Regions from separate parts of the Blautia luti genome, predicted to be linked through region 1. Evidence: riboswitches for the same ligand, from Rfam matches in the RefSeq annotation. Region 1 holds a riboswitch; each other region holds the start of a gene.
The links. Region 1 has a riboswitch for cyclic di-GMP ahead of R8695_RS09810 (substrate-binding periplasmic protein). Riboswitches for the same ligand answer to the same signal wherever they lie in the genome.

Region 1 (10,710 bases):
ACAGAACCAGGATATATTTCTTTTTTCCGTTTACCTCGCTGCCCATTGCAACGTTATGAAACCAGCGGTGTTCTCCTGTTTTCTGATGAACATATTCAAAATCCCATTCCTGCTGCTCATGAACCTGGATTTCTTCCAGATAATTCTTTTCCGGATCTTCAACGTCCCCGGGATGCAGTTTCCCAAGGACACAAATATCTTTACGAATCTGTTCTACTGTAATTCCTAGCAGTTTTTCCACATTGGGACTGACGTAATCTGCTTTATATGTTTTGGCATCCAGCATCAGGAAAACGTCATCCACATTCATTGACAGCTTTTGAAACAATTCGTCCCTGTACAGGATCTCCGTATCCTTTCTCTTCAGGTTTACCCTGTTTTTCCGGAGAATAATTCCAATAAAAAGACCTGCAATACACACCGCTACTGCACTTACAAGCAGCATAGTGCTACGCTGCAGAACATTCATACTGGCATTGACGATATCAGCCTGGACAAGTCCCAGAAAGATCCAGTCCTGAGGTTTAGATTTCTCATAGACCAGATAGTAATCCTTTCCATCCAGATTTATCAGCATTGCATCTGTATGTCCTTCCTTAAACTCTTCTGAAAGTTTAAGGATCTCTTTTTCAGACATATCGGAATACTCTCTCAGAATCCCAAAGAAATTATACACCTCTCCCCATGCCTCAGAAGAATGATCCACAACAACACGGCCATCCGGATGAACCACATAACTCTGGGCATTTCCATTGAAAGCAGAAATATTCAGCACATTTAAGATATCAGAGTTTTCATAGGCAATGGCAATGGCATCATATTCAAAGCCCTGATAACTTCCATGAGGCCTGGGAGTAGCAAAAACAAGGAGCTGGGATTTTCCGGGAACCGTTGCATTGGTTATCACATCATTTCCCTGCCGGATCTCATCTTCAATATTTTCCTGCAATCCCAGATACCCGGTTTCACCTGTTGCCATCTTATAGTTCCCGTCCGCTGACAGGAAATAAAAATCTAAAAAGCCTGCATCTTCCTGTGCTTTCTCTATATACTCACGAATTTCACTTTCATCGGAAGTGTTCTGCAAATATTCCCCCCATATATGGAGATAAGTCAGATTCTTATTTGTCAGCTCACTTAGCATATTATCAGACTGATGAAAAATTTCAGTCAGGTGAGAAACACTTTCCTCATAAACAGTCTTCGATACAAACCCCAAATATTGGAAAACAGTCAAAAGGATTCCAACAAATAGGGCAATAAGAACTGCTGCATTCCATCGTTTTCTCACAACCCGTTTCTTTCTGTTTGTATTATGATTCTTAACATCCATTCTTCTCACCTCAGAGTAATGTAGTCTTCAGGCTCTGCAAGAATGGCATTACCATCTGAAACATATGTTGTCCAGGTATCTTCCACAGAGGTATCCCCTCCATCAAATACAATATTTTCCTCTGCCGGATAAGCTTCCATATATTGTGGTGCTGCAAGGCAGGTCACAGTAAAAGTATCCTTGTCCTGAATCTGTTTTCCATTCTTTAAAACTTTACTCAATGTATAACCATTATCCGTTTCCCTGATTTCTACAGAAATACCACTGAACACAGGCAGAGAGCCGCGGTTAAAGGGGATAAAGCCTCCCTGGTAGCCTTCTACGAAGTTTCTGACCGTTTCCTTCAGTTCTGCCCCACTTATTTCACTGCTGTAAGCGGAAAGCTCATTTGGCATGATCATGTCGCCCGCCATTTTTTCTGTATAACCGGCCTTCAGTACATTTCCTGTAAAGCTGTTTCCTGTTGCAATCAGCACATCCGTCCCATAAATACCGCGCAAAGTGTTTGCCATAACAGAATAGGCTTCATTGCCTCCGCTGGTATGGAAACGATTGGAATAAGTTTTCTTTGAATCCAACACAATATCCTCAGAAGTGGATTTTTCTTCAAGAAGCTGGGAATTAAATGACTGATAAGCCTGCTCTGCATTATATTCTCCTGAAATCATCTTAGACACCACATCCCTGGAAATGGAAAAAAAGTCATTTGACGCAATACGGATATACATATGGTTTTCTTCGATTACAGGTTTCACATCCTTCAGATATTCCGTAAGCCGGAAATCCACATCCTGGCTATAGCTTAACAGATCCTGCCCATCATAAATGATCCGGTTCTGCGCATCCTCTGAAAGCATTGTGTTCAGTACCTTCATTGCTTTCTGCCGACGTGTTTCATCCTTTGTCAGGTCACGGTTTAAAGCTATCTGGAAATATGGTGTAGTCATCAGCCACTTTTCGCCGTTCTGCTGAAAGAATGGCAGGAATGTTGTGTTAATGCCCTGATCCTGGAACATTTTTACACCGGCAGAACTGCCGAAATACATGGCAAGCTTACCACTTTTGTACATCTCAACCACATCATCATAATTCATATCCAGATCATTCTGGCTCAGCCCTGTATCCTGAATAAACTGCTCCATACGTTCAAAAGCCTCCGGCCAGACGGTACTGTCCAGACCTTCTCTCTTTGTATTGTCCGGGTCACTGTAGATGGTACGCCACTTACGTCCATCCACAGAAGACAGCTCTGATGCAGACAGACCCTGCAGTGTTTCCATACAGGTATAATCATAGTAATAGTCTGCAGTAAACCCACGGATACCCACCTCATCAAATGCCTGGCAGGCAGAAACGAAGCTTTCATAATCCGTTGGAAGAGGAATATCATACTTTTCAAAAAGATCTTTGTTCACTACAAAGCCATGGGCATCTGCACACACAGGAAGCCAGTTTACACTGCCATCCTGATTTTTGAAATTGTTAAGGTAGGTATCATAGACAGCACCTGCAGCATTGGTTGTGGAAAGATCCATCAGACTGTCCTTCAGGGGGCTTGCATCATGGAGGGAAAACCTGCAGCAGGTTATAATATCCGGCAATCCGCCGTTTTCATTCAGAAAACGATAGAAATCCAGATCATTATTGCCTACTACAAATTCAACGTTGATATCCGGAAGCTGTTCCTGGATGTATGGCGCATATTTTTCATACAGCTTTGTGCTCCATAAATACACTGTGATGGTTTCTGCATCTTCTTTTTCCGCACTTTTCCCGCCGCAGCCAGACAGAAGTGATACGGCTGTCACCATCGCCAAAAGCACAGCAAGTATCTTATTCCATTTTTTCTTTTTCATTATAACTTCTCCTGATTATGTTTTACTAACTCATTGATCGCTTTTACTAATAACTTTCCATCAACAGGCTTGGCAATATGTTCATCCATTCCTGCTTCCTTTGCTCTCATTTTGTCCTCAGTGAACGCGTTTGCTGTCATGGCAATGATCGGTATCACTTTTGCATCCTCTCTGTCCAGAGAGCGGATCATCTTTGCTGCTTCATATCCATTCATGACAGGCATCATAATATCCATAAGAATAACATCAAATTCTCCAGGACTGCTTTTTCTGAATATGTCAACAGCCTCCTGTCCATTCCATGCTTTGGTCACCACAGTGCCTTCATTCTGAAGCACAAATTCTGCAATCTCCATATTCAATTCATTATCCTCTGCCAGAAGAACATGGAGCCCCTGGATAGATGTTTCCGTTTTTTCTTCCGTTTCAGTCCTGTCCTTCATATCTGCATCAATCTGGAATGGAATCCGGATCACAAATGTAGTCCCTGTGCCTTCTTTACTTTCAAAGGAAATGGTTCCGCCCATTTTCTCCACCAGTTTTTTTGTGATTGGCATTCCCAGTCCTGTTCCGGCGAATTTTGTGCGGCTTCCTGCATGTTCCTGTGCAAATGGTTCAAAAATGCGTTTCTGGAATGCCTCTGCCATTCCGATCCCGGTATCTCTGCAGACAAATTCCAATGTGGTCATTGCTGTCTGTTTTGATGGGATTTCCCGACAGCTGATATAGATATATCCGTTTTCTTTGTTATATTTCACCGCATTGGACAAAATATTCATCAGGATCCGCTTCACATGCACCGGACTTCCAATAAGATTCCAGTGTGTAACTTCTTTCTTTTCCCAAAGGATCCGGATATTCTGCTCTGCAGCCACCTGTTCGATCACACCCAGTATTTCCTCAGAAATACTGTTCAGATTAAATGGGATTTCTTCCAAAACCACTTCATCTGACTCCAGCTTGCTCATGTCCAGAACTTCGTTTACCAGTTCCAGCAGCAGATGGGATGCCTCTTTGATCTTTGCCCTGCATTCCGTCTGTTTCTCCATATTGTCTGCATAATGGTCTGCCACATTGATCATGCCGCAGATTCCATTGATCGGTGTCCGGATATCATGGCTCATTCTCTGCAGAAACTCAGTTTTTGCCTCATTGGCTGCTTCTGCTTTTTTTGCTGCTCTTAGAAGTTCTGCTTTATATGTTTCATCTTTTTCCTGTTCCTGTTTCCGGTGTGCCAGATCCACTCTGTAACCCCAGAAGCAGAATATACCGAATATGAGTAAATAAAGAAAAACGACAGCGGTTACATTTAGTGGCAGGTTACGGAATACTTCCGTATCCGGAAGATAGGCATAAATATAATAATCCCGCTGCTTCAGCATGATTCCGTAACCTCCGGTTCCTTCATTTTTTAAATGAAAAATATGCTGACTGTCTGTATGCTCTTTCATTGCCTGGACAACCTGGTTCCCGGCAGTATCCTGTCCCAGCAGGCTTTCATCGTTGCTGGCAACGATGGTTCCCTTGTCTGCAACAATAATCGTTCCATCCTTCTGAGTGCTATAGCCATTTAAAAGGTTCTGTATTGTCAGGGTATAATTTCTGACAAATTCCGGAGATGTGTAATAATAAATTGCAACCATACCTGGTGCATCTTTTCTGGCACAGGCTGCAATGTCGATACGTGATCCGTCTTCTCGGTCAATCCGTTCCGAATAAGATCTTTCTTCATATCCGGTAAAATCCATGATAATGTCTTTTTGCAGATAATCTGTGATCTCATTGGTCAGAGCCTCATCCATGCTGTATTTGCAGACTGTCTTTCCCTCTGCATCCAGCACAAGGATACCATCCACCCAGAGGGTCTGCAGATTTTCTTTCAGAAACTCCTGGCTTAGCCGGCTGCCGTTTTCTGTTTCCATGTCGATATTCGTACTCATCTGTCTGGCACTTTCAATGGCGCGGAGGAGACTTTTAGATTCCGAAGCTTCATTATAATGGGTGTAGGTGGAACACTGCACTTTGACATAGTTTACAGTTTTCACCATCCTGTTCTCTGCTTCCTTTTTCTCTGCCTGAAAAAAGTAATACAGGGAAGCTGCAGTCACACAGATTCCAAGCAGAATGCCGAATATCCAGAATCGCTTTACTTTTATTCTTCTCCTAATATCCAAGATCATCCACCTCCAGATACTTCTGGGGATCATCCAGATATTTTTTAATGATTTTCAGGGATGTGCCATCCTGACGCATTTCTTCCAGCGTCTGATCCATCTGCTCACAGATTCCTCTGTCATCCTCTTTTGCAAAAGCAACACCTATCCCGACCACCATCAGCGGATCTTCCAGGATACGGAAGCTTGCATCATAATCCTTCATGTACTGGACAATGGATTCCTCATGTGCAGCAACTGCATCTACATATCCTTTTCCCAGAAAGGTATAGATTAGTTCCCTGTGCCCAAGACTGATCAGATTGCCCAATTTGGGGATCCTTTCATCTGTCCGGTTCAGAAAGATGCCTTCCGGTTTGGTTGTGGACTGGACGGCAAGGTTCTTTCCCTCCAGATCACTTAGTTTATAGATATCACTGCTCTCATTTACAGCAACTACCTGGCGGCTTGCTATGTAAGGTCCTGCCCAGCGGTAATCGTCAAGGCGTCCTTCCATGGAAAAACAGCCCATAATACAGTCGATCTCTCCGCTTTCTACCAGCTCTTTTTTCTTCTCCCAGTTGATCTGGACAACATCCACCTGATAACCCATTCTTTTAAAAGCTTCTGTAGCCAGTTCCACATCAATTCCTGTGGGAATCCCATCTTCATTCAGATAATTGTATGGCGGATAACTGTCACTGCCCAAGGTGATGACGGGCTTTTCCCTTTCTTTTTTAGTGATATTTGTGTTTTTACACCCTGCCAGGGCAGTTGCTAAAATTCCCACAAGCAGAATGCCTGCAATCACCTTTTTCCTTTTCATCTTTTCTCCATTCCTGCTATTCTTTTCTATTTTTTCTCAAATTTAACCGAATTAAGTAAGTAGCGAAGCGGATGATTTTTATCCGCTTGAAGCCAAAAAAAGTTCCATGTAAAAAATTTCACAGGAACTTTTTCCATAATGCCCATTTAACATTTACCTTTTTTTATTACTGAGGCATGATGCAACCGGTTGGCATGATCAGATTTCAGTCTGACTTTAGCTCCTTCTGGCTTTGCGCTCCGGCTTTTCAACCGGTTTGCCAATAAATGCCATAAAAAATTTTTTTTATTATAGCACTCATACTATATCATGTCTATAAGAAATATATCAATCTGTTATCTGAATAATTATTACTGTTCGCATTACTGTTCACAAAGCATATTGAGAAAAGAATAAACAGTAATGCTTTATGCTTCAGATTTTAAATCTGAAAGTATTTTTCTTAATTTACTTCCGTAATCTTTCCCCGCAGCCCAGCCACCGCCGTATGGATTCTCCTGGATTCCCAGCCATTCTACATAGGGGGCTGTTTCTCTGGTCACATAACCAAATCGTTCATCTACGCATTCCTGATTCAGGTCATCTGTTGATGCGTAGGCTTTGAGATGCTGAACCTGAGCGCGGATTCCAGTTCTTACGTCAGGAAAGGAAATTCCTTTGACTCCATCTCCGGTTGTTCCAAGTCCTGCGAAGTTGAACTGGTCGATTCTGGCATCTCCATCAAATCCAAGCCATCCGGTTTCAAGCATTGCCTGTGCAAAGACCACTTCGCCGCGTACATTCTCTGCGTTTGCTTCTTCTGCGATAATGTCACAAAAGGTTTCGATGTCAGGTGCTCCTCCACTGCTAAGTTCTTCTGATGGGTAAGTGCATCCCTGGCTGTTGTATAATGAACACATATCATCAACGGAAACTGTAGTTTTGCCCATGATCGTGTAGTATCCGTAGGTATTGTCTGTGGGACTTTCGTCGGAGATTATTTCTTCTCCGCTATTTTCTGCATTTTCCAGATGTTTGGGTTTTGAAATCTGACCTTCTCCCGAGTGATCTGCTGTGCTGTTTTCTGTACTGGTGGAGGTTATTTCTTCACTGGCACTTACCAAAGCAGGTGCCCCGAATATCAGGGCACCTGTCATTGTCATAAGTAGCCAGAAATGTTTTCCTGGCACTTTTTTCATCTTATGCGTTTACCTTTCTCATTGCAGCTTCTACTACATGACCAACCAGTACAGAAGTTGTTACGCTTCCAACACCGCCCGGTACAGGTGTAATAGCATCTACGATCGGCTCTACTGCTGCATAGTCAACATCACCGCAAAGTTTACCTTCTGCATTTACGTTGATTCCTACATCGATAATTGTCTGGCCTTCTTTTACGTATTCAGCACCAACAACACCAGCGCGGCCTGCTGCCACGATGATGATGTCTGCTTCACGTGCTACAGACGGCATATCTACAGTTCTTGTGTGGCAGATTGTAACAGTTGCATTCTTTTTAACGAGCATCATTGCTGCAGGTTTACCAACAACAAGGCTTCTTCCGATCACGACTGCTTTCTTACCTGTGCAGTCAATTCCGTAATGATCAAGGATTTCCATACATGCCTGTGGTGTACATGGCGGGAATCCGATCTGTTTGCCAGTGAATACACCAGACATAGAAAGATCTGTCATACAGTCAACGTCTTTTTCAGGAGCAAGTGCGTTCTCGATCACTGCCTGATCCAGATGTTTCGGAAGCGGACGGAATAATAATACACCGTGGATCTTGTCATCTTTGTTTACTTTGTCGATTGTTGCAAGAAGTTCTTCCTGGGAAACATCTTCCGGAAGTAAGATTTTCTCACATGCAACGCCTAAAGTTTCGCAGCGTTTTGTTGCTCCTCTTTCATAAGAGATATCGCTTGGGTTCTCACCAACACGAATGATGCAGAGAGTAGGATTTACTCCTTTTCCCTGAAGCTCTGCTACGTTTGCTTTGATTTTCTCGTTTAACGCTGCTGTTACTTCTTTACCTAATAACTGCTTTGCCATTTGTCGTTCCCTCCAAAATTATGCATTATTATCCTGTATTGTAACTGAATAATTCCAGTATAGCTGACTGATATTTCATATGCACTCTATAAAATATTTCTTCAGAAAAACCGAAAAACAATACAGGATTTTCTATTTTATTATTATTTCAGTCTGCCAAGTACACTGTTGAATGTGTCATCTGCGATCTTTGTGTATTTCTCAAGCATCGCATCTGCTTTTCTGTTTAATTCTTCTGCGTATTCTCTGTCAGCCATGGATTTTGTATTGATGTATACGTTCAGGCTTGCACCCTGTAATGCTGCTTTACAGAAAGCTGCACCAACACCTGCATCACTGATGGCGAGTTTGGAACCTTTTGCACCGAATTCAACGATCAATTCGATAGCTTCACAACATTTCTCCATAATTTCCATAGGTACGGAGCATGCGTCTTTTAATACAATCTCCATAACTCTGGCTTTCTCAGCTTTCTCTTCTTCTGTTTCTTTTGGCATTCCGTATGCTTTGGATAATGGCTCGAATACTTCAGCATCACGTTCGATCAGACGAAGGAAATCCTTCTGTAACTGATCGCATTTTGCTTTTAATTCATACATTTCGTCTTCTACGTCAGCATATTTCTTTTTGCCTACAGTAAGACTTCCTACCATGTTTCCAAGAGCTGTTCCTACAGCACCAACTAATGCAGATGCACCGCCGCCGCCCGGAACCGGAGCTTTGGAAGCTAAAACCTCAACGAATTCTGTGCAAGTACTTGTTGAAAATCCCATCTTTTTCTCTCCTGCTTTCTTTTATTATTCAACAGATATCTGTTTATATTTTTCAGAGGGTGTCTGATACAGACACTCTCTGACATATTTAATAAACTTTTAGAACAGACCTGTGATCTTACCTGTCTCGTCTACATCGATTCTTTCAGCAGCCGGAACTTTCGGCAGACCTGGCATAGTCATGATCTCACCTGTAAGAGCTACGATGAATCCTGCACCAGCGGAGATCTTCAGGTTACGTACTGTAACTTCGAAGTCTGTCGGAGCGCCAAGTTTGGTCTGGTCATCTGTTAAGCTGTACTGAGTTTTAGCTACACAGATCGGGCAGTTGCCGAAGCCAAGAGCTTCTAACTGTTTTGCCTGTTTCTGAGCGTTTGCTGTCAGAACAACTCTCTTACCTCCGTAAACTTTCTGAACGATCTGGTTCAGTTTGTCTTCGATAGAACCTTCCAGTTCATATGCATAGGAGAAGTCGTTTGGTTCTTCAACAAGACGAAGAACTTCTTCTGCAAGTTTGATTCCGCCTTCGCCGCCTTTTGCCCATACTTCAGAAAGAGCAACATTAACGCCGAGTTCTTTACATTTTGCTTCTACAAGATCAAGTTCTGCTTTTGTATCTGTAGGGAATGCATTGATAGCAACTACGCATGGCAGTTTGTATACATTCTTGATATTGGATACATGTTTGAGCAGGTTTGGAAGACCTTTCTCAAGTGCTTCCAGGTTTTCGTTGTTGAGATCAGCTTTTGCAACACCGCCGTTGTATTTCAGAGCACGTACTGTAGCTACGATAACAACTGCACTTGGTTTTAAGCCTGCCATACGGCATTTGATGTCGAGGAATTTCTCAGCACCAAGGTCTGCACCGAAACCAGCCTCTGTGATCGCATAATCAGCAAGTTTCAGAGCCATCTTTGTAGCTGTTACGGAGTTACATCCGTGAGCGATGTTGGCGAATGGTCCGCCGTGTACGATTGCAGGAACGTGTTCCAGAGTCTGTACAAGGTTTGGTTTCAGGGCATCTTTTAACAGAGCTGTCATAGCACCTTCTGCATGAAGGTCGCCGGCTGTTACAGGTTTCTGCTCAGAAACTTTACCATATGTATATCCGATGATGATCTTGGATAATCTTTCTTTCAGGTCTTTGATGTCACTTGCAAGACAGAGAACTGCCATGATCTCAGATGCAACTGTGATGTCGTATCCGTCTTCACGAGGCATACCGTTTGTTCTTCCGCCAAGGCCGTCTACTACGTTACGAAGCTGACGGTCGTTCATATCTACGCATCTCTTCCATGTGATCTTACGTGGGTCAATGTTTAATGCGTTGCCCTGGAAAATATGGTTATCGATCATAGCTGCAAGTAAGTTGTTAGCTGCACCAATTGCATGGAAGTCACCTGTGAAGTGAAGGTTGATATCTTCCATAGGAACAACCTGTGCATATCCACCACCTGCTGCACCACCTTTTACTCCGAATACCGGTCCTAAGGATGGCTCACGAAGGGCTACCATAACGTTCTTGCCAAGTTTCTGCATAGCATCTGCAAGACCTACAGTTGTAGTAGTTTTTCCCTCTCCGGCTGGTGTCGGGTTGATTGCTGTCATAAGGATCAGCTTTCCGTCCGGCTTGTCTGTTTCTCTCAGAAGATTGTAGTCAATTTTTGCTTTGTACTTTCCGTACTGCTCCAGATATTTGTCATCAATACCTGCCTTCTCTGCAATCTGGGTAATT
Region 2 (10,710 bases), 1.3 Mb from region 1:
CAGCTGAATCCTGCCACGTAGTTTCAGAATTTAATACAGAGTCGTTAACGTCTTTAACCTTTTTTTCCAAAGTTGTTTTACTTGTTTTATTCCTAACAGTTACAGTTTCTGCTTTAGACACTTCCAAAAGAGAAAGGTTACTTGCATCATCCTTACTGGATACAGCAGTTGCATCAACAATCAGATAATATCCTGCTTTGGGTAAAGTAGCTTTTCCCGACTCAGTACCTACAGTTTTTACGTCTGTTAAATTGGCCGCTACTAACTTTGCAAATGTCTTCGCATTGTTCGAATTGTCTGACCACTTTCCAACAATATCTGCTACATCTGCCGGAGTACTACACTTACTGAAATCCACACCATCACTGAAAGTTTTCGGAACTTTTAATGCCTTCAAAAGATCAGTCGAGTTTACACCGTCTCCCCATTTCACATCTGAAAGCGTATTCGTTCCTTCCACTAATGTACCAGTAAAAATCTGATATGCGTAAAAAGTATGTTTTGATATATCTACCGTCGTTGACGCAGTAGTTGGTGTAGATGCATTGCTCGCAAATGCGGTCATGCTCATTGCCGGTACCATAGCCATTGCCAGTACCATAGGTAATACTTTTTTTGAAAATTTCATAACTTTCCCTCTCTTTCTTTTCTCACGCTATTTGCATTGCGCATTGTATGTTGATTTAAAATATCGCCAAATTTCAAACCAACGTATATCCAAAATTAGCTCTCTTCTGCTAATATTGATATTATAAGTTATCTTGTCCGGGTAAGGAGTAGATTATTTTCTACTCCTGCCCTTTGCGTTTCTGTCTTAACATAAATCCTGCAAGTGATCCCACCATCATTAACAGTCCCACTGCTGTAAACCTGTTAGTACCGATTCCACCGGTTTCCGGAAGTTCGTACCCATTATCAGTTATCTTGTTTTTAGCAAGAATTATTATGTTTTGTTTCTCATAGTATACGAAGCTATAAGAACTAGGACTTAATTTTTTTCCATCCTCGCCAATACCAAGTAGTTCATAACCCTCTGGAATATTTACTTCTTCTATTGTATATGTTTTACCATTTTCCAAAGCAATCGATTTTCCATCAAGGTCTGTAATATCTTTAAAATTCTTGTAACCACCCTGTGACACTTCAAAAGTTGCAAGCTCTGTGGCTCCATCTTTCAGCTTGAATTGGAACTTTTTGGTTTCATCAGCTTCCTGAACTTTTCCATTAGAATCAACTACTTCTTTTCTGATAATTGGACTTGAAGCAGGAATCTTCACACCTACCTTTGGTGGTTCTGCAATAATTCCATCCGTTTTTCCCTCAACCTGATAACGGTACCCAAAGCTATTCCATGCGATAAGTCCTGGTGCAGCATCATTGCCTAATCTTCCTTTATACTCATATACCAGTGTATCGCCGGAATCAATCTCTCCATTTAATACCACTACAAATGACTTGTCAGTAGCTAGCCATGTATCATGCCATTCATCTCCAAGTTTTCCTTTAAATTCATCTTCTGTAAATGATGTTTCACTTGAATATTTTACAGTATATCCTGATACAGGTATTGACTGATTATTTTTATCCAACTTGTAAATATTGAGATTTTTAGCAAATGCTACTGTAAATTCACTTCCTCTAATGTCTTTCTGGTTTACAACACCAGTGTCATTCAAACCAGGAAGTAAATCAATCATCACCAGATTATTCATCTTTTTACTGCTTACGTTCCTAATATGATTTCTGTAAATCACATCAACGTCTTTCTCTACAGTGATATAATTTTTATCATCTGATCCACTAGCTGTATTAGATGAATTTCCCTCTTCTGTAATAGTTTTCCATGATACAGTACCATACTCTCCCAACGCATTCACTGATGCACTGGCTTTTACTCCAATGTATTCACCATCATCATTCTTTACAAGTTCTCCGTGTCCGGATTTTACTCCATTTGCATTGAACTCCTGAATTGGAATAAGCGTTGCTGTATTGGTATAAATTTGATAATTTGTAATGGCTTCATTCTCTGTATATAATTCCAATGTTGCATAGCCGCCTGCAGGAATATCATATTGGGAATCAGCGAAATTAAATTCAAAGTCATTTGTTTCCGTATCGTTTATAGAATTCCATACAGCCTCAGTAATATTTTCCTCATGTTTCTTTTGTCCATTAGCATAATAAACTGTATATTTATATGCTTCTTTTATCACTTGCCTATGTAATTTTTGTGCCTCATCTTTTGTAATCAGATGGAATGGATCAGTTACTATATCTGTTACCTTATAATTACTCATATCCAAAACGCCATCATTATAAAGTGTTACAAGCCATTTTACAGCTGACTGCGGAGAAATATTATCATTCGTATTAATATTATTTAATTTAGAATCACCTGCTTTTATATAACCTACCGCCTTTTTTTCAATACCCGGTATGATCTGGTTAATCGGCGTAATTGTTACCTCTGATGATATAACCCGCTTATCATTCTGTATTCCCTCGTCTTTGGATGAACCATTATTCTGATTTGCATCATTAACAGTGTTATCTGTTTTAATCTCTTCATAATCCTTATAATTAACATCCTTATCTACAATTAATTTTGCTGTATTTGTCAAAGGCACATTCTCAACTAGCTTATCATTTGTTTCACATACTACGCAAAACAGAATCAATTGACCTTTTTGTAATTTGTACGGTTTATTATCATCCCCTGTTACTTTCATAGAAAGTTCCTGACCATCTATTGTCGCAGCAATGTGCACTCCATTTACAAAACCAGAAAACCAAGGTGCATAATTTCCCTCTGCAGTAACTATATTATCCGTTAGCGCTGAAGTATATCCTGCTGTCCATGTCCAGCTACGATTTGTGGTCAATCCTTTATATGTTAATCCTTCCGGAATACTATCCTGAATATCAGATATTTCAACAGTTTGTTCCCCTGAATTAATAACTGCAATAGTATATCCAATTACTTTTTTACCTGAGCTGGTAAAAACTTCCTTACTGGCAATTTGAGTTCCACTACTCAGATTACTATTTTCCTGATAATTATAAATTCCCCATACACTTTTCTGTAAATCCACAGATTTGGGATTCTCATATTTATTATCAACAGTAACCCTGATAGCTTTATCAGTCGAAGCACTGTCAACTACTTCAAATGATGCATTCTCAGAAGATATTACGTCCTTTTCTCCGGTAATATCTGTAGCATCCTTTGCTTTTACAACCTTTGCCTTGTAAGTAGTTGTTCTCTCCTTTCCTTCTACATCAGCATTAGTCTCTACCAGCGTGTATTCCCCTACTGGAAGATTATCAAAAGTATAACCCCAACGGGAATTATCCCAGCTTGGACAGCTGAAATCTGAATATTTTACTTCTTTTTCATAAGTTCCATCTTCAAATTGAATTGGCTCACCACTTGATGTCTTTCCAGTAAGTTTAAATATAATATTTCCATACTTGTTTTGATATTCCTTCTCAGAATAATATGGCGAATATCCATTAAACGTTTTCTGCAAATACAACTTTCCTTTTTCTGACCCACCGTATACAGTTACAGATTTAGAACGATCCAGATATTTAACTGTGTTGATAAATGAATAGCTTCCTCCATTCTTTTTCTGTTCATCTGACAGGATAATCTTCGCCGGATACTGTATAGTAACCTTTTCCCCTGACTTCAGCTCATCAATTAACCATCTCAAAACTATTCTGTTACTCTCAAATGTAACACCGGCTGTTCTATCTCCGAATTGGGCTGTAAATGTAGCATTTCCTTCTCGGACACTACCATTTTTATTCTCGTAAAAATCAATCCAACTAACAGTCGATTCTATTCCATTAACTTTTTTAATAAGATGTATGCTGTCGCCCAATATCATTCCTGTTGGCAATTCATCTGTCAGATATTGATCTTTTACATTGTTTGGATTACTTTCATCATTCTTAAGAGTAATCGTATAATTAAATTCCTGTTCATCTGAATAAACTTTACTTGTATCTTTATCAACCGTTTTATTTATTACTATCGGGTTCTTTACAGTAATATCTGTATTACCGCTGCCGCCTGACCCAGTTGTTACATTATTCTTCAGTACAGTATTTCCACCTGTTTTATCTGTATTTACTCTACACTTGTATGTAAAAGTAAGTTGCTCATGTGCACCAATTTTATCAACAGTCCACTGTAGATTCTGTCCATTCACATCAAAGTCAACTTTATGCCCGTCACTCAACGAAATATTTTTCTGGCTTTTTGTGATTTCCGTACTATTAAACTGCGCAGATATAAATTCCAGTCCATTCGGCAACACGTCCTTAAGCGTTTCATTAGCAACCGGAATATCTGTTGGATTTTCAACAGTGATCTTATAGATAACTTCAGCTCCATTATTCAATACACCATTGGCATTTGATTCCTTTTTTACAGTTGTATAGCCTTTATGATATTTAACCTTTACGTTCTCTGTATATTGATTTTTATACTGAGCCTGATTAGAAATATCACTGTTATTGCTCAAATCCTTCATGGCTGAATCATCAGCATCTTTTACTTTTACCGTAAAACTAACTTCTTTCGTTTCACCAGATGCGATATTACTTTCACTTGGAATCCATTCAAGAGTGTAAATACCATTATTTTTATTTTTAGTTACAGTAATATTCTTGCTCTTCAAATCTGCTATCTGTGCATCCGTTAATTCCAAATATTGCGGTAAAGTATCAGTAACCTTGTAATAATTACCTTTCGAGTCTTTTACTATAATTTCATTTGTACCTTCATTTTTCACTGACAAAGTATAAGTAATAGTATCTCCCGCTTTAACACCATTTTTAACACTAGTATTATCTGCTTTTTTACCTACAACAATCTTTTCCGGTTCCCTGGAAGGTATAATAAGTGCATCATCCTCTGTCTCTTTAACCGGATATTCTTTATATGGATGTGGCGCAATTTTAACATGATTCCGGATAATATCTTTTTGAATTTCTGAATTCTCCCGATTCTTGTAATCTTCCGGCACCTGCAGTTTACTTGCATTCAACTGCATCTTAAGGTTAAGATGCGCCTGTTCCTTAGTTGGAACATTACCATTCATATTCTGATTCGGAATCTTTAGAGTATAAGTAACTGTCTTTCCATTAATGTTCAGATTCTCGACAGTTCCTCCCTGCAAATTTGTAAATTCCAAGATTGTTTCTTCATCTGAAGTTACAACCTTTCCATCTTTTACTTTTACCCCCTTGGGGAATGATATATTATCAGGCAAGGTAAATATATCTGTCACTTTCACATAATCTGTCCAGATTTCACCATAATTTTCTCCATTAGAGTGATTTGCTTCAATAGTATATTCATAATTTCCTGTCAGATTTGATCCTGATACCTCTGTATACGCCTGCTTCTGATTATTTACTTTCTTTGAAACCGGATACCACTCATTCTTTGCAACCCATGTAAGAGTTTGAGAATCACCTAAATAATCTGTTCCTGATGTTCCCTCAGGAGCTTTCGTTCTGGTTTCATCTACAGATAACGTCATCTGTGTCTTAGCGGGCATTGTTCCATTTGTAGAACTCAACTCTACATCGAACTCAATTGTAGAACCAGCAGGCTGTTCATATTTAATATAATATTCTCCATTTTCCTCCACTAGTTCTAATTCCAGCGCATCCTTTCCACCATTATAGTTTACAGTCCGCTTTCCATTTTTAAATCCCTCTATATGCACTCCTTCTGGCAGCTTTCCAACTTTAACATAAACAGTTGCTTTAGAGTTAGGATTATTTGCCTGAGAATATGTTGATACAACTTTTGCAGAAAGTGGCTCGCCAGTGTTATCTTCTGGTTTTGATGCTGACAATTCAACTTTAATACGCTGATTAACCGCATCTCCATCTTCTCCGGTAGCTGCCATAGAACTCGTCTCATCATCCAGTGCTTCCGGTGCATCATCTTCGTCTTCTTCAGCTGCCTGTGCTGGTTCCGGTGTCTCCTCCGGCTCCGCCGTCGGAGTTTCTTCTATATTATTATTGTCCGGTTCCTGTGCGTCTGCATCGTCCGCTGCCGGTTCTGCGTCGCCATAGTCGAAGTTCGGGTTGCGTGGCATGGTTACGTAGCCGACGATGATCGCGTTGTCCAGGTTGTATGTATTCTGTTTTACTTCTTTATCAGAGTCGCCGATCACGGTAGTTACCTGGGCGTCATTGGCGTTGAGGACGATTCCGGCGTGGTCGGGGGTGCCGTCCTGGTTGCCGTCGAGGATGATCAGGTCGCCGGTGTTCGGGGTGTAGCCTTCTTTGGAGACCGGTGCCCATTCCCAGCAGTCTGATGGCTGTACCATTGCGGATGACGGGATGCCTGCATAGCTGAGACAGAAGTCTGTGAACTGTGCGGACCAGTTATCGCGGTACGGGTCGCCTGCCCATGCGCCGTAGCGGGTGTAGCCGTTCATTGTGGCGCCGTCTTCTGCTACATTATAATTGGAAGTGCTTTCTCTGTAGCCGATCTGTGTCTGGGCGATGGCTGCCAGATCGCTGCCCCAGTTTCCTGTCAGGGATACAGAGCTTACAGAATTCTGCCATGTATCTGCATCTTCTACATCTGCATTCGGGTCAGAGTAGCATGCCAGTGAATGTGCATGCTCTTCTTTACCACAGGCAAGTACCTGCTCGTAGCATTCTGCTGTGTGCTGATGTCCTTCGCTCTCCTCCTGGTCACAGGTGAGAATGTCCTCTGTCTGGTAGCATTCCTCTGTGTGCTGGTGTCCTTCATTCTCTTCCAGTCCGCAGATCAGATTGCCTTCCTCATCATAGCACTCTTCTGTATGAGTATGAGCACCTTCACCCTCTTCCAGTCCGCAGATCAGCGTCTGTTCCTGGGTATAACATTCATCCGTATGGGTGTGTGCTCCTTCGCCTTCTTCTTTCCCGCAGATCAGACGGTTCTCATAACATTCATCCGTATGAGTATGTTCTTCTATTCCACAGTGAGGAGTTCCCTCTGCAGTAAGTGCCGGAAGGATCAGCGCATATACAGTACAGAAAACTACTATACATGCCAGAATACTGACCGCTTTCTGCCAGCGTTTATGCTTCCGGTTCTGCAGCTTGAACTTCGCCGCCTGATGCAACAACGTATTTTTCATCTGACATCTCTCCTTTTCCCTTTTCCTGTTCCCCTTACTTCACAGGACCTGCTGAACTCAAAGGCCAAAGCCTGAATACAATCTTTCCTACGATCTGCTCCTCTGCCACGCAGCCTACTGATGTATTTCGGCTGTCAATGGAAGTGGATCTGTGATCTCCCATCACGAAGTATCTGCCATCCGGCACCTGATAGGGGAGTTTGATATTGCAGTCTCCCAGAGACTTCTCTACCAGATAGGGTTCGTCCAGGGGGTCGCCGTCCACTGTGACATTTCCCTTCTCATCGATATCTACCCAGCTTCCGGGACCTGCGATCATTCGCTTCACCAGAATCTTATTATTATAGTAGAAAGCGATCACATCTCCCTGGGTGAAATCTGCACCTTTCACAGATACCACGATCTGACCTTCCTGAATAGTGGGATACATGGAATTTCCATATATCTGCAGTACCGGAAGTAACAGTACGGCGATCAGAACTGCCGCGGCTGCTACTGCGATCAGTGTACCGATGGTATTGCGCAGCACCTGATAAAACCGGTGCCTGTATTTACTTCTGTTTAACTCTGCCTCCAGCTGTGAGACTGTGGGCAGGGAAGTAATTTCTTTTTTCTTATGCTTCCTCATGCTGAATGCTTTCATTCTCCCGCCTGTCTGCATGCTGTCTGATATTCTCCAGATACTGGTCTGCTGCCTGCTGTGCTGCCTCGAATACCTTATTGATCCGAAGTGCTGCTTCCGCGATAGATCCGGCTTCCTGTTCCATCAGTCTCCGGTCTTCCAGCTTCTGCTTCGTCTCCTCCAGCTCCTGCTGCAGGCGCTGCACTTCTTTGCTCTGTTCCAGGAGCATTTCCAGTAAATCTGTGCGGCTTAAACGCCGCAGCTCTTTTTCAGTCATTATGCTCTCCATCCAAGTTTATTTCTCACTGCATTTGTTTCTGTGCAGAAATGTTTCTTTTTGATGCTTATTTTTGATTTTATTAAGTCATATTTTTGACTTTTTCTGACTTTTAACATACAAAAAAAGCCACAATTATTCTTTGATAAAAAATAATTGCAGCCGAACTACCTTATAAATTAATCCTTCCCGGATTAATACTCCTCTTATGTATGTAAATACTTTTTTATCAAAGGCTCCAAGCTTTGCGTCCCTGGCTCACACCAGGTTTGCCAATTCCATATTCAGTTTCGTACGTTTCACCATGCTTCTCATATTATACCTCTTGGGACAAAAATTTGTCAACCGGTACCAGTCCGTTATATTGTACAATTTTACGTTCACTTTTTGCATATTTCGTACAATTTTCGGTTTTATCAGTAATATATATATAAAAGCGCCTGCCAATCTGTTACTATTGACGATTGACAGGCACTTTTTGGTTAGACCAATTCGGTTTTATGATAATTCCAATTTTCCGGTATACAGCTGATAGTAAGTTCCTCTCATCTTAATGAGGTCTTCATGATCGCCTCTCTCGATGATCTTACCATGATCCAGTACGATGATGGCATCGCTGTTTCTGATGGTTGAGAGTCGGTGAGCGATTACGAATACGGTACGGCCTTTCATCAGGTTATCCATACCTTTCTGTACGATACTTTCTGTACGGGTATCGATACTTGAAGTTGCTTCATCCAGGATCAGTACCGGCGGGTTGGCTACGGCTGCTCTGGCGATGGAGAGAAGCTGGCGCTGACCCTGGGAGAGTTCTTCGCCGTCTCCGCTTAACATGGTGTCGTAGCCCTTTGGAAGCATCTTGATGAACTGGTCAGCATGAGCCAGTCTTGCTGCCTCGTATACTTCCTCATCTGTGGCATTCAGTTTACCATAACGGATGTTTTCCTTGATAGTTCCTGTGAACAGGTGCGTATCCTGAAGTACGATTCCCAGAGAACGTCTCAGGTCATCTTTCTTAATCTTGGTGATATTGATTCCGTCGTAACGGATCTTACCTTCCTGAATATCGTAGAAGCGGTTGATCAGGTTTGTGATAGTTGTCTTTCCTGCGCCTGTAGAACCTACGAAAGCAAGTTTCTGTCCAGGTTTTGCGAAGAGGCTGATGTCTTTCAGAATGACTTTATCCGGATTGTATCCGAATGTAACGTCTTCGAAACGAACATCTCCGGTCAGTTCTGTGTAAGTTACAGAACCATCTGCGGAATGCGGATGTTTCCATGCCCACATACCTGTTCTTTCTTTACATTCTGTAATGTTGCCGTTGGCATCTTTTCTTGCATTCACAAGTTCTACATAACCTTCATCCTCTTCCGGTTTCTCATCAATGAGTTTGAAGATACGTTCTGCACCTGCAAGTGCCATAACGATGGCGTTGAACTGCTGTGCCACCTGCATAAATGGCTGAGTGAAACTCTTTGTGAACTGTAAATAGGAAGCCATAACACCAAGAGTGATGCCACCCACACCAGTTACAGAGAGAAGTCCGCCAAGTACTGCTGTCAGTACGAACTGCAGGTTACCGATGTTACCGATCACCGGTCCCATCATATTTCCGTATTTATTGGCATTTGCGGAGCTCTCGAAAAGTGCTTCGTTGAGTTTATCGAATTCTTCTTTTGATTTATCTTCGTGGTTGAAAACTTTTACCACACGCTGACCATTCATTCGTTCTTCCACGAAACCGGTCACATCTGCCAGAGATACCTGTTGACGGATGAAATATTTGCCACTGTTGGAACCAATCTTACTGGTAACCTTCAGCATAATAAAAATAATCACAACTGCCAGAATCGTAAGCAGCGGACTTAACAATAACATGGAAATAAAGGTAACCACGATCGTAAACAGTGCCATCAGTGCCTGTGGGATCGCCTGACTGATCATCTGACGCAGGGTATCTGTATCGTTAGTATAGAGGCTCATGACAGATCCGTTTGTATTCTGGTCGAAATAGCGGATCGGAAGAGTCTGCATATGCTCGAACATATCATCACGGACACTTTTAAGCACACCCTGACCGATATAAACCATCATTCGGGTATAAATAAATGTGGCAATCACACCAAGTGCAAAAATACAGCCAAGGACTGCAAGTGCCTTATAGAGTTCTGCAAAGTTCGGATCTGTCTGTCCGATCAGCGGGATGATAAAGTCATCCAGCAGAAATTTCAGGGACAGGGATACTGCAATACTTGCTGCGGAACTGATAAAGATGCAGATAAATACGATGATAAACTGTATCTTATGGGTTCCTGTCATATATTTCAGAAGTCTTTTGGCAGTTTGGATGGTGTTCTGGTCTAATTTTTTCTTCTTATTCATCGTCTCCGCCTCCTTTGACCTGTGATTCATATACTTCTCTGTAAATATCATTTGTCTTCAGCAGTTCTTCTGAAGTACCCACACCTGCGATCTTACCGTCATCCAGTACGATGATCTGATCTGCATCTTCAATAGAAGAAACTCGCTGTGCGATAATAATCTTTGTTGTGTTCGGGATCTCCTCGCGGAAAGCCTTACGTATCAGGGCATCTGTTCTTGTATCTACTGCACTGGTAGAGTCATCCAGGATCAGGATCTTCGGTTTC
Region 3 (10,710 bases), 1.2 Mb from region 1:
CGTATTCGGAATCAGTATGGCAGCAGTCTCTGCCCTGATGCTGTTTTCGAGATTTTGGGATGCGATCAATGATCCGATCGTGGGTGGACTGACAGATAAAACCAAAACAAAATGGGGACGTTATCGTCCATGGCTTCTCATTGCAGCTCCGATCACGGCCGTGCTTCTGATTATGACATTCTGGGCACATCCGGACTGGTCGGACAGATCAAAGGTTATCTATATGGTAATTACATACTGTCTGCTGGTACTTGGATATACCTGTGTAAATATCCCGTATGGCACCCTTTGTGGAGCAATGACACAGGATATCGATGAACGTGCAAAGATTAATACATCACGTTCAGTATCTGCAATGGTTGCAATTGGAATTATCAATATCATTACAGTTCCACTGATTGGAAAACTTGGCAGTCAAAGTGCTAAAACCGGATACCTACTGGTAGCAATCATATACGGATGTATTTTTGCAGCCTGTCATTTCTTCTGTTTCGCAAAAACAAAAGAGCAGGTGATTATGCCGGAAAAAGACAAAATATCCATAAAAGTGCAGTTAAGAGCAGTGATACAGAACCGCCCATATATTCTGGCATTAATCGGACAGGTGTTATTCGGATTTACACTTTATGGAAGAAATGCAGATGTTTTATACTATTTCACTTATGTAGAGGGAAATGCATCCTACTATACTACATATTCCATGTGCATTATCATTCCATCCATTATCGGTGCTGCATGTTTCCAGCCTGTATTCCGAAAATTGAATAATAAAGGAAGAACTGCATCTATTTTTGCCCTTTTTACCGGAATTTCCATGCTCTGTATGTTCTTCTTCAATGTAAAAGAAACACCGGCAGCGTTCTATACACTTGCAGGAATTACACAATTCTTTTTTTCTGGATTTAACACTGCAATCTATGCGATCATTCCCGACTGCGTAGAATACGGAGAGTGGAAAACGGGCTTAAGGAATGATGGTTTTCAATATGCATTTGTGTCACTGGGAAATAAAATTGGCATGGCAATAGGAACTGCTCTACTTGCAGCACTTCTTGGAAAATATGGATATGTGGCAAATCATGTACAGAATCCGGCTGTTCTCAGTATTATGAGACATTCCTTTACTACAATTCCGGGAGTTTTATGGATAGTGACAGCAATTGTACTGTTTTTCTATCGCCTGAATAAAAAACGTTACAATGAAATTGTAGAAGACCTGAAAAAAAACCGGGTAAAATAAAGAGTGTCGTGAAGTGAATTGCGAATATCAACAGAGTCTCCTTGAGCAGCATTAAAAAATCTGCTTAAGGAGATTTTTATGTCTGGAGTTTTTGTGGTTGCATTTTTGTTTTATATGGGTATAATGGTGAGATAAGTCTGCAGATGAAAGGAAGACAATGCTGACAATATAACGAAGGAGCGGAGTATTATGCTGAAAAGATTCACCAGATATGTAACCCAGAGTGTTGCCGGAATGATCGGGATTTCCGTTTATGTTCTGGCAGATACTTTCTTTATATCTGTATATTCCGGTGCTGACGGACTGGCAGTTCTCAATTTGATCCTGCCGGTTTATGGACTGATCTATGCGATTGGGGCTATGATCGGGATTGGTTCCGCTACCAGGTATGCCATAAGCAGGGCAAAAGGAGAAAATACAGAACATTATTTCGTACAGTCAGTAACCTGGAGTATACTGGCTGCAGTTCCATTTATGCTGATCGGAATCTTTATTCCGGACAAAGCATTGGCTTTGTTGGGTGCAGATGCCGGACTGATCGGACTTGGACGAAACTATGTGAGAATTATTCTGATCGCAACACCATTCTTCATGTCAAATTATACATTTACTGCATTTGCCAGAAACGATGGAGCGCCTTCTATTGCAATGATCGGTTCCATCAGTGGAAGTATCTTTAACATTATATTTGATTATATATTCATGTTTCCTGTCGGTCTGGGATTTTCCGGAGCAGGACTTGCTACTGCAATCTGTCCGATCGTAACAATGAGCGTCTGTGCCACACACTACAGGAGCAGCAGAAACCATGTAGGATTCCATTGGAAAAAACCGTCATTCAGACACCTGATTTCCTGCTGTCAGCTGGGAGTTTCCGCATTTGTCGGGGAATTGTCTTCCGGTGTGATCGCCATTGTATTTAACTTCCTGATCTTGGGAATCGCGGGAAATATGGGTGTAGCAGCCTATGGAGTTGTGGCAAACCTTTCTATCGTGGCATTTGCAATTTTCAACGGTCTGGCCCAGGGAGCACAGCCCCTGATCAGTGAAAGCTACGGAAAAGGTCAGCCCACTCAGGTAAGAAAACTTCTGAAATGGAGCCTGCTCGTATGTCTTGCTGTAGAAGCACTGATCCAATTGATCATCTGGACTTCAACCGACACGCTGATCAGCATTTTCAACAGTGAAAACAATGTTCAGTTATTGAATTATGCACATACAGGACTGCGTCTGTATTTCCTTGGATTTATAGTGGCAGGAATCAATATTGTACTGGTGGCATATTTCTCAGCAGTAGATGAACCGAAAATTGCGATTGTCGGATCATTACTGAGAGGAATTATTGCTATTGTTATCTGCGCAGTTATACTTGCGAAATTATTTGGATTAAATGGAATCTGGATCTCTCTTCTTGCAGCGGAGACAGTTACGTTTCTGACAATTCTGTTTCTGGCATATAAAGACAGAAGAAAAAGCATGGCAGTTGTCTGAACTATGGTTTCGTGAAAAACAGTCGTATGTCTGTTATTATCCGGAAAATTTATCGCTGTAATGAATATGCATAGCCTCCCAGTCCATGAACAATACATAGAATACTCTTCCGTATTGCTGGCTTTCTACGATTCTTCCGTGATCGAGGACAGAAAGATAGGATCCGTCAGCCTTTCGAAGGTGAAAGTGAATATAGTCATTTTTATTACCACTATCAATCTGTTCCCAGATACTGGATTCGATCTGTTTCTGTTCATCTTCTCGGATCAGGCTGCGGAAGCGCTTATTGGTGAGTCTGAACAGTTCGTCCATATCTTTATATCCGGTCATATGAAGGAACTCATGGTTTGCATAAAAGAGTTCGTCATCGTCTTTGTCCGCTCTGTATATGATAAATGCACCCGGAAGGTGTTCAGAGACATCTTTAAATGCGAATCCCAGTTGTTTACGGATTCCTGACTGAAGACCTTCCCTGTAAGCCATACATCCGTTTTTTCCATGAAGTTTTATTGCATAGAGGGCTGCATCAGCACAGCGCATGAGCTGTGAACGGCTGGCTGCAAATGTGGGATATTCCGCATATCCCAGAGAAATGTTAAATGACTGTTCTTTTCCCTTGTATGAGAATGTCTTTGGAAGTCCGGTAAATTGCTGCAGCAGTTCTTTTGCATCTTCGCAGGTATAATTTTGTAAAAGAATACAGAACTCATCCCCACCGTTTCTTCCCAGTAATGCATCAGATGGGAAAAATGTTTTCATGCTGTCTGCCAGACTCTTTAATGCTTTGTCTCCATAGGCGTGGCCATAAATATCATTAATAAACTTAAAATCATCGAGATCAAGGAGTGCGGCCACAAAATGTCCTTTCGGATTTTTATCCATCATCTTTTCTGCTGATTCGTCAAATCCATAGCGGTTGTAAATACCTGTAAGAGAATCCGTGCGTGCCAGTATCTGAAATTTATTTTTGTTTTCTTTTGATACCAGACATACCCTGGTAAGCCCTGACAGAAGTAAGGTGATAGCGGTAAAAATCGTGCTGACTGTTACGATCAATAGATTGTTTCTCCACCCGCTTTCAGGAGTTACTTCGAACTTCCAGCTTTCTTTCCCTATGGTAAAATCATAAGAAACCGGCTGCGTTATCTGACCATCTGACTGGTAAACGGGTTTATAAGTGTCACTCCAGGGAGTTTCTGTTTTGGAAAGTCTGTACTCATATCCAAAACCTGAAAGTGCATGGATCGAGTCGGAAAAAATATCAGGAACACGCAGGATAACAATGGTAAATCCCCAGAAATACGCCTGTCCGTGCTCATCATTCAGGTAGACCGGATTGCGGACTGCAATTCCATAGCCGCCCTGTGTCAATTTAAAGGGTCCCTGTGTAATGATTGTATGGTTGTCTCTTGCATAACAGGAAATTCTGCCACGGTCTTTATCATGGAGCAGATCAATTTTACCTGCCTCGTTTCTCTCAGCAGGATAAATATCTGTTACAACACCATCCGGAGCAAGCTGTACACTTTCAATAGAATCAGATATAAGATTTTCTGCAATCGTATCAAATTGCTTGATATCTCCATTTTCACTGATCAGAACCTGTTTCAGAGTATCTGTGATCGCAATTCCATTTGTAATTTCATTTTTAATACGTTCACCGTAGGTTGATACATTTAATTGTGCGGTTGTGCGTCTCTGCCATTTTTCGTGAGTGTCTGTTTTGTATACGATGAAACCAACAAGGCACATGCCCAGTAAAAAAACCATAAGAGGCACAAGATTTTTTTTCTTCACCTGTTTTACCTCAATTTATATATCGGATATTTTTATGATGGAACATTATAGCACAGAAATGAAAAAACGGAATGAATTTTTTTTAAAACATAGGTAAAATCAGACAGATATAAAAGTTTCCTAAGGTGAAAATGTTGTAGGTATGGGGAAAACATGCTATGGTATGTATACAATGCGTAAAGAGGAGCAGAAAAAACGAAGTACGAACATATCACAGAGGGTCGTTTCATAGATCGCCCCAATCGTTTTATTGCACATGTGGAGATCAATGGGCAGGTGTACATATTCTGGCCTATGACTGCATGGTAGAACCTGACAGAATGGAAATTCAGGATCCGGTACCTGTATGCCTTGCTTTTGACCGGAAATAAAAAAGTATTCCCACAATCAGCATGCTCTTTACAACGTTATTGTTCATTATGTTTTCAGTAACGTAGCCGAAATTCATTCCAGATTGCCTGCGGCAATGGAATTTATTATTGACGTGTAAAAACATTCGTGGTATTTTTGATAAAAATGGAAATTATTTAAAGGCAAACCTGTTGAAAGGCAGGGACGCAAAGCCAGAAGGGGCTAAAGTCAGCAAGTTTGACCAGGTCAGCCGGTTGCAACTGCTTCCATATTATATATGGAAAAGATGTGAAAACGGAAGAGATTTTGATAACTTTTATACTATATAGATGTGTGATTTTAAAGAAATATAGTAGGGACACTGGCATATTTTGGCAGGTGTCCTTTTTATATGCCTAAAAGGGTACGAAAACTGACAGGTACAGGTTCTCTGTATACAGATAAAGGCAGGATGAAGAGAGGATTTTTATAAAATGGGAAATTATGAAGACAAAATATATTCTTTAGGTGAGACTGTAACGGGACAGACACAGGCCATGTCACAGGCCGTACAGAAAACACTGGAAAATAATGGCGGGGTAGGTATAATGACAGGATCTTATGACCAAAACCTGTCTATTTTGTCTGTGAATAATCTGCTGTTGCATAGTACAGGATATACATTCGATACTTTCATGGAACAGACAAAAGGCTCATTGAGAAACTTCTTTTATGACGAGGAAGATATACTGGAGCGAGACCGTTTTTTGCAGCTTCACGGAACAGGGGAAGCACAGATCCTTGCAGCAGACGGTACAGTGAAAAATGTACGGCTTTGTAAAGAGGATGCGACAGATGAGGCGGGCAGACAGATCTGGGTTATGTCCGTACAGGTCAACTGGGATCATGTAAATTTGACACTGCTCAATGAGGCTATCTATTCCGGCTTCTGGTATTTTGACTGTGACGAAAACAGTGAGATTGTGAATGCAAACTGGAGTCATGAATTCCGAAAAATGCTTGGCTATCATGACACTCTGGATTTTCCGAATAAACTGGAATCCTGGTCAGATCTTCTGCATCCACAGGATAAAGAAAGAGTAATGGTGCAGCTTCAGGCGGCAATTAAGGATAAGACGAACCAGATAAAATACCAGGTAGAGTATCGTATGAGAATGAAGGATAATCAATACCAGTGGTTTCGGGCATCGGCAGAAGTAATACGCCGTTTGGATGGTTCTGCCAGCAGGATTGCCGGCATATTTATCAATATTGATGCAGAAAAAAAAGAGTCTATGCAGGCACAAAAGTCAGCTGCTTTCCACCGTGCCTTTACGAAAACAGATCTGTGCGAATATTATGTAAACCTGGAAGCAAACACATTTGATACCTTTAAGGTTGAACCGTCCCTGATGACAGTTTTTGAACAGAGTCGTACATGGGATGAACTGATCCGGCATTTGGTGGATTCCTATGTTGTGGAAACAGATAAGAAAGCGGTAGCTGCTTTTTATGACCGTGGTTATATTGCAGAAAAACTGAAAGGTCTGGAAACAGAATTATCTTTAGAGTGCCGAATCACTCTGGATGGAGAAGAACGATGGGTCCGCAATGTGATTATACGTGGCGAGATAGAGGATTCAGAATATGCCATGATCTTTCTGCGTGATATCACAGAGGCAAAGGTAGAGAGCGCACGGCATCTGCAGATGGCAGCGGATAATGCTTCCATGGGGCAGCTGATTCAGAGTATTGTGCGTCTGGTTGACCGTTTTGTTGTCTGTGATCTGGAAAATGACAGATATGAATTCTACAATCTGAATGGACAGATGATATATAAACCTCTGGGATTTTATCATGATTTTCAGATGCAGGTTCTTGAAAAATATAAGACACTGGAACCATTGGAAGCTATAGATATCCTGATAGCCCCGGATAATATTCGGAAAAAACTGAAAAGTGAAAATGATATTTATAAGTTTGAGTATTGCAGCCTGGATGAAAAGACTTATAAAATCGCTTCTTATATTCCCTTGGAATGGAAGAACGGAAAGCTGGAAAAGGTATTGCTGGCATCCATGGATGTGACACAGGAGAAGAAAGCAGAGATTGAATCCCGTCAGGCACTGAAAGAGGCTTACCGGTCCGCAGAAAATGCAAATCGAGCGAAGACAGAATTCCTTTCCAATATGTCACATGATATCCGGACACCAATGAATGCGATTGTGGGTCTGACGGCAATCGCAGGAGCAAATATTGAGAGCCAGGATAGAGTTATTGAATGTCTCAGTAAGATCACAGAATCAAGCCGCCATCTGCTGGGGCTGATCAATGAAGTATTGGATATGGCACGTATTGAAAGTGGAAAAATGACACTGGCACAGGAAGATTTCAATCTGTCAGAGCTGGTAGATAATCTTATTACACTTACGAAACCGGTGCTTGATGAACATAAACATAATTTTGATATACACATCAATCATATTGAACATGAGGCTGTCTGTGGTGACAGCCTGAGAATCCAGCAGGTATTTGTGAATTTGATGAGCAATGCAATCAAGTATACGCCAGATGGTGGGAATATTATTTTTTCCATAGAGGAAAAGCCAAATGGATTTTCAGAACTTGGATGCTATGAATTTACGATTGAAGATAATGGAATCGGTATGACGCCGGAATTCCAGAAAATCATGTTTGATCCTTTCAGCCGCGCAGATGACCACCGGACAACCAAGGTTCAGGGAACCGGTCTGGGAATGGCGATCAGCAGAAATATTGTGAACCTGATGAATGGCAATATTAAAGTGGACAGCACCTTACACAAGGGAACTAAAATTACAGTAACAATTTATCTGGAGCTTCAGGAAAAAGAAAAAGAACAGGACAGAGATTTGATGAATCTGCCGGTTCTGGTTGTGGATGATGATAGGACATGCTGTGAAAGTGCAGTTGCCACGCTGAAAGAAGTCGGTATTACAGGCGAATGGGTCCTTTCCGGCAGAGAAGCCGTTGAGCGCTGTTATGCACGTCATGAGCTAAAAAATGATTACTTTGCTGTTATTTTAGACTGGAAAATGCCGGATATGGACGGAATTGAAACAGCCAGACAGATCCGGGAACGGATAGGGAAAGAGATTACCATTATTGTACTGACATCTTATGAATTCAGCGAGATCGAAGAAGAAGCAAAGGCTGCAGGCGTAGATGCTTTTATTGCAAAACCGCTGTTCCGTTCCCGGCTGACGGCAACACTGCGGCAGTTTACTTCAGGCAGAAAAGAAAAAACAGCAAGAAATTATCTGGATGATCTGTCAGAAGCAGATTATACAGGAAAAAGGATTCTGCTGGTTGAGGATAATGAGCTGAACAGAGAAATTGCTGTTGAAATTCTGCAGATGACAGGGGCAGAAGTGGAAACAGCGGAAAATGGAAAAATTGCAGTTGAAAAAGTGGAAGCTTCTCCGAAAGGTTTGTATGATCTTATTTTTATGGATATTCAAATGCCTGTCATGAATGGTTATGAGGCAACCGCAGCAATCAGGAGCCTTCCGGGCGAACAGGGAAGACTTCCGATTGTTGCCATGACTGCAAATGCTTTTGCAGAAGATGTACAGCTGGCAAAAAATACAGGCATGAATGGACATATTGCGAAACCGCTGGATATGAATAAGCTGAATGATGTTCTGGAGAGCTGGCTGTAACTTATTTGTTACTGAGAACGGAGTGAACAGTAATACGAGGTGTACTTTATACTTCATAGCAGTAAATAATTGTAGACATGAAAGTATATGAAATGTATAATATGTATCAGAAGTTTTGTTGGCAGATTTATAGGCAGATCAGCCAAAAACCTGAGATGTTTATGAAAAAAGTTCCTGTAAAAGTTTTTTACGTGGAACTTTTTTTGCACCGTTTTGATGTTTACCCGAATTGGATAAGCCCTCTGTTTTAATTGGGAAAGCAAGGTCACTGACACGCAGGTTATGAAACAGTAATAAATGGAAAGGAACTGGATATGAGAAAAAATCGAAAGAATGACTCCCATACCCGCAGAAAAAGAATTTGTATTGCAGCACTTCTTCTGGCAGGCAGCCTTATACCGGGAGGATGTGGAATAAAGAAAGAGAAAACATCGGACAGTGAACTGCCGGAGATTGTTATCGGAATAGATTATTTTGAACCTTACAGCTATCAGACGAGTGATGGCGAGTATAAAGGCATTGATGTGGAACTTGCAGAGGAAGCCTTTCAGAGGCTGGGTTATCAGCCTGAATTTGAGAAGGTTGTCTGGGAAGATAAAGAGAAACTTTTGTCAGATGGAACAATAGACTGTCTGTGGAGCTGCTATTCCAGGAATGAAAGAGAAAACAAATATCAGTGGGCAGGACCGTATATGTACAGTCGTCAGATGGTGGTTGTAAGAGCCGAGAGTGAAATCCGGACACTTCAGGATCTGAAAGGGAAGAGGATTGCAGTTCAGGCGACCACAAAAGCAGAAGATCTCTTTCTTCATAATATAGAATCAGATCTTCCGCAGGCAGAACAGGTGAACTGTTTTTCTTCGCCGAATGAGCTTTATGCTGCACTTAGAAAAAATTATGCAGATGCGATTGCGGGACATGAGGCAATGCTTGGCAGTCTGATACAGGATGGCAAGGGCGCTTACCGTATGCTGGAGGAAAGTCCTTATAAATCAGAACTTGGAATTGCTTTCAAAAAAGGAACTCACGAAGAATTGGCAGAAGAGCTTACAGAAACGCTTACAGAGATGCAAAGTGAAGGGATTACAGAAAAAATAGTTACAAAATACGGATTGGATGCGTACGAAACTCTGCCGGGAGGAGAAAGTAAATGAGTAGACAGATAAGAGGGCAGATACCGCAGAAACAGAAGAAAAAGAGGGTCGACAGAAATGTGTGTTTGCTTGTGTTTATTCTGATTTTTTCCGGAATACTGACTTTTCTTCTGCTGACAGCGAGAGATAATAGCAAGCTGAACAGTACTCTGGATGAGACCTTTGATTTTGTAAAAAACCGAATTGAAAGTTATGAGATTTATAACACCAATGATCAGGTGAAAAGCCTGGTACGTCTTTTGGACAAAACAACAGAATTAAGCAGAGTCATAGAACAGGAAGGAAATCTCAGTACAGAAATGCTGGACGAATATGCCGGGGAACAGCGCCTGACAGGAATCCTTGTACTGGATCAGAATCTGAAGGTGACAGAACAGAGTGCAAAAGATGGAGATACTATGTCGCTGTGGCAGAAGCTGATCAAAAGTGATTATGTACGTGATATTGCAGAGCATCCGGAAAAGACTTATACCACTCGTCTGAGAAATAAAGGGAAGATCTATGATTTTGCGGCAGTGGCAAGACAGGATGCAGCAGGTATCCTGATCACATATGCGCAGAAGGAGGAAGTAAATGAGCTTAACGGAGATCTGACGATGGCATCGTTATTTCCTGACTTTCCTTTTGAGATGAATGGAAGTGTTGTGATCTGTGATGATGATAAGGTTGTCAGTACAAACAGACAGGAGCTGACTGCCCGCTCTATAGAAGAAGCAAAAAGCCAGTATAAAAATAAATTTGAGGCAGATGAGAATGGAATTGTCCATCTTCGTTCAGAGACAGGAAACTGGTTCGGACGTCGGGAGAAGATCAAAGACTACGATGCATATATCTTTTTCCCGGAAAGTCAGGTGTACATCACACGAAATATTATATGTGTGATTTATGTGCTGCTTGCGCTGCTTCTTTTCTTACTTTACCGAGTGAGCAGGAGCAGAACAGAAAAGAGAAGTATCCTTCAGGACCAGAAAAGACTTCGGGTGATTAATGCACTGGG

Region 2: linked by a shared signal. The riboswitch ahead of R8695_RS15770 (DNA repair protein) and the one ahead of R8695_RS09810 (substrate-binding periplasmic protein) in region 1 are both predicted to bind cyclic di-GMP.
Region 3: linked by a shared signal. The riboswitch ahead of R8695_RS14955 (hybrid sensor histidine kinase/response regulator) and the one ahead of R8695_RS09810 (substrate-binding periplasmic protein) in region 1 are both predicted to bind cyclic di-GMP.

Annotation. Positions count from the first base shown of each region.
Region 1 covers NZ_AP028156.1:2,081,316-2,092,025, forward strand. Annotated here, with positions in the region: gene R8695_RS09795 (response regulator) at 1-1,333, opposite strand, end outside; gene R8695_RS09800 (ABC transporter substrate-binding protein) at 1,339-3,189, opposite strand; gene R8695_RS09805 (ATP-binding response regulator) at 3,189-5,369, opposite strand; gene R8695_RS09810 (substrate-binding periplasmic protein) at 5,353-6,168, opposite strand; cyclic di-GMP riboswitch class I at 6,346-6,439, opposite strand; gene R8695_RS09815 (glucosaminidase domain-containing protein) at 6,576-7,346, opposite strand; gene R8695_RS09820 (bifunctional 5,10-methylenetetrahydrofolate dehydrogenase/5,10-methenyltetrahydrofolate cyclohydrolase) at 7,348-8,202, opposite strand; gene R8695_RS09825 (cyclodeaminase/cyclohydrolase family protein) at 8,346-8,975, opposite strand; gene R8695_RS09830 (formate--tetrahydrofolate ligase) at 9,075-10,710, opposite strand, start outside.
Region 2 covers NZ_AP028156.1:3,404,753-3,415,462, forward strand. Annotated here, with positions in the region: gene R8695_RS15755 (SpaA isopeptide-forming pilin-related protein) at 1-628, opposite strand, end outside; gene R8695_RS15760 (LPXTG cell wall anchor domain-containing protein) at 789-7,163, opposite strand; gene lepB (signal peptidase I) at 7,198-7,806, opposite strand; gene R8695_RS15770 (DNA repair protein) at 7,778-8,062, opposite strand; cyclic di-GMP riboswitch class I at 8,217-8,346, opposite strand; gene R8695_RS15775 (ABC transporter ATP-binding protein) at 8,561-10,444, opposite strand; gene R8695_RS15780 (ABC transporter ATP-binding protein) at 10,437-10,710, opposite strand, start outside.
Region 3 covers NZ_AP028156.1:3,234,010-3,244,719, reverse strand. Annotated here, with positions in the region: gene R8695_RS14970 (MFS transporter) at 1-1,240, shown strand, start outside; gene R8695_RS14965 (MATE family efflux transporter) at 1,430-2,731, shown strand; gene R8695_RS14960 (diguanylate cyclase domain-containing protein) at 2,768-4,528, opposite strand; cyclic di-GMP riboswitch class I at 5,051-5,141, shown strand; gene R8695_RS14955 (hybrid sensor histidine kinase/response regulator) at 5,353-8,559, shown strand; gene R8695_RS14950 (substrate-binding periplasmic protein) at 8,874-9,713, shown strand; gene R8695_RS14945 (hybrid sensor histidine kinase/response regulator) at 9,710-10,710, shown strand, end outside.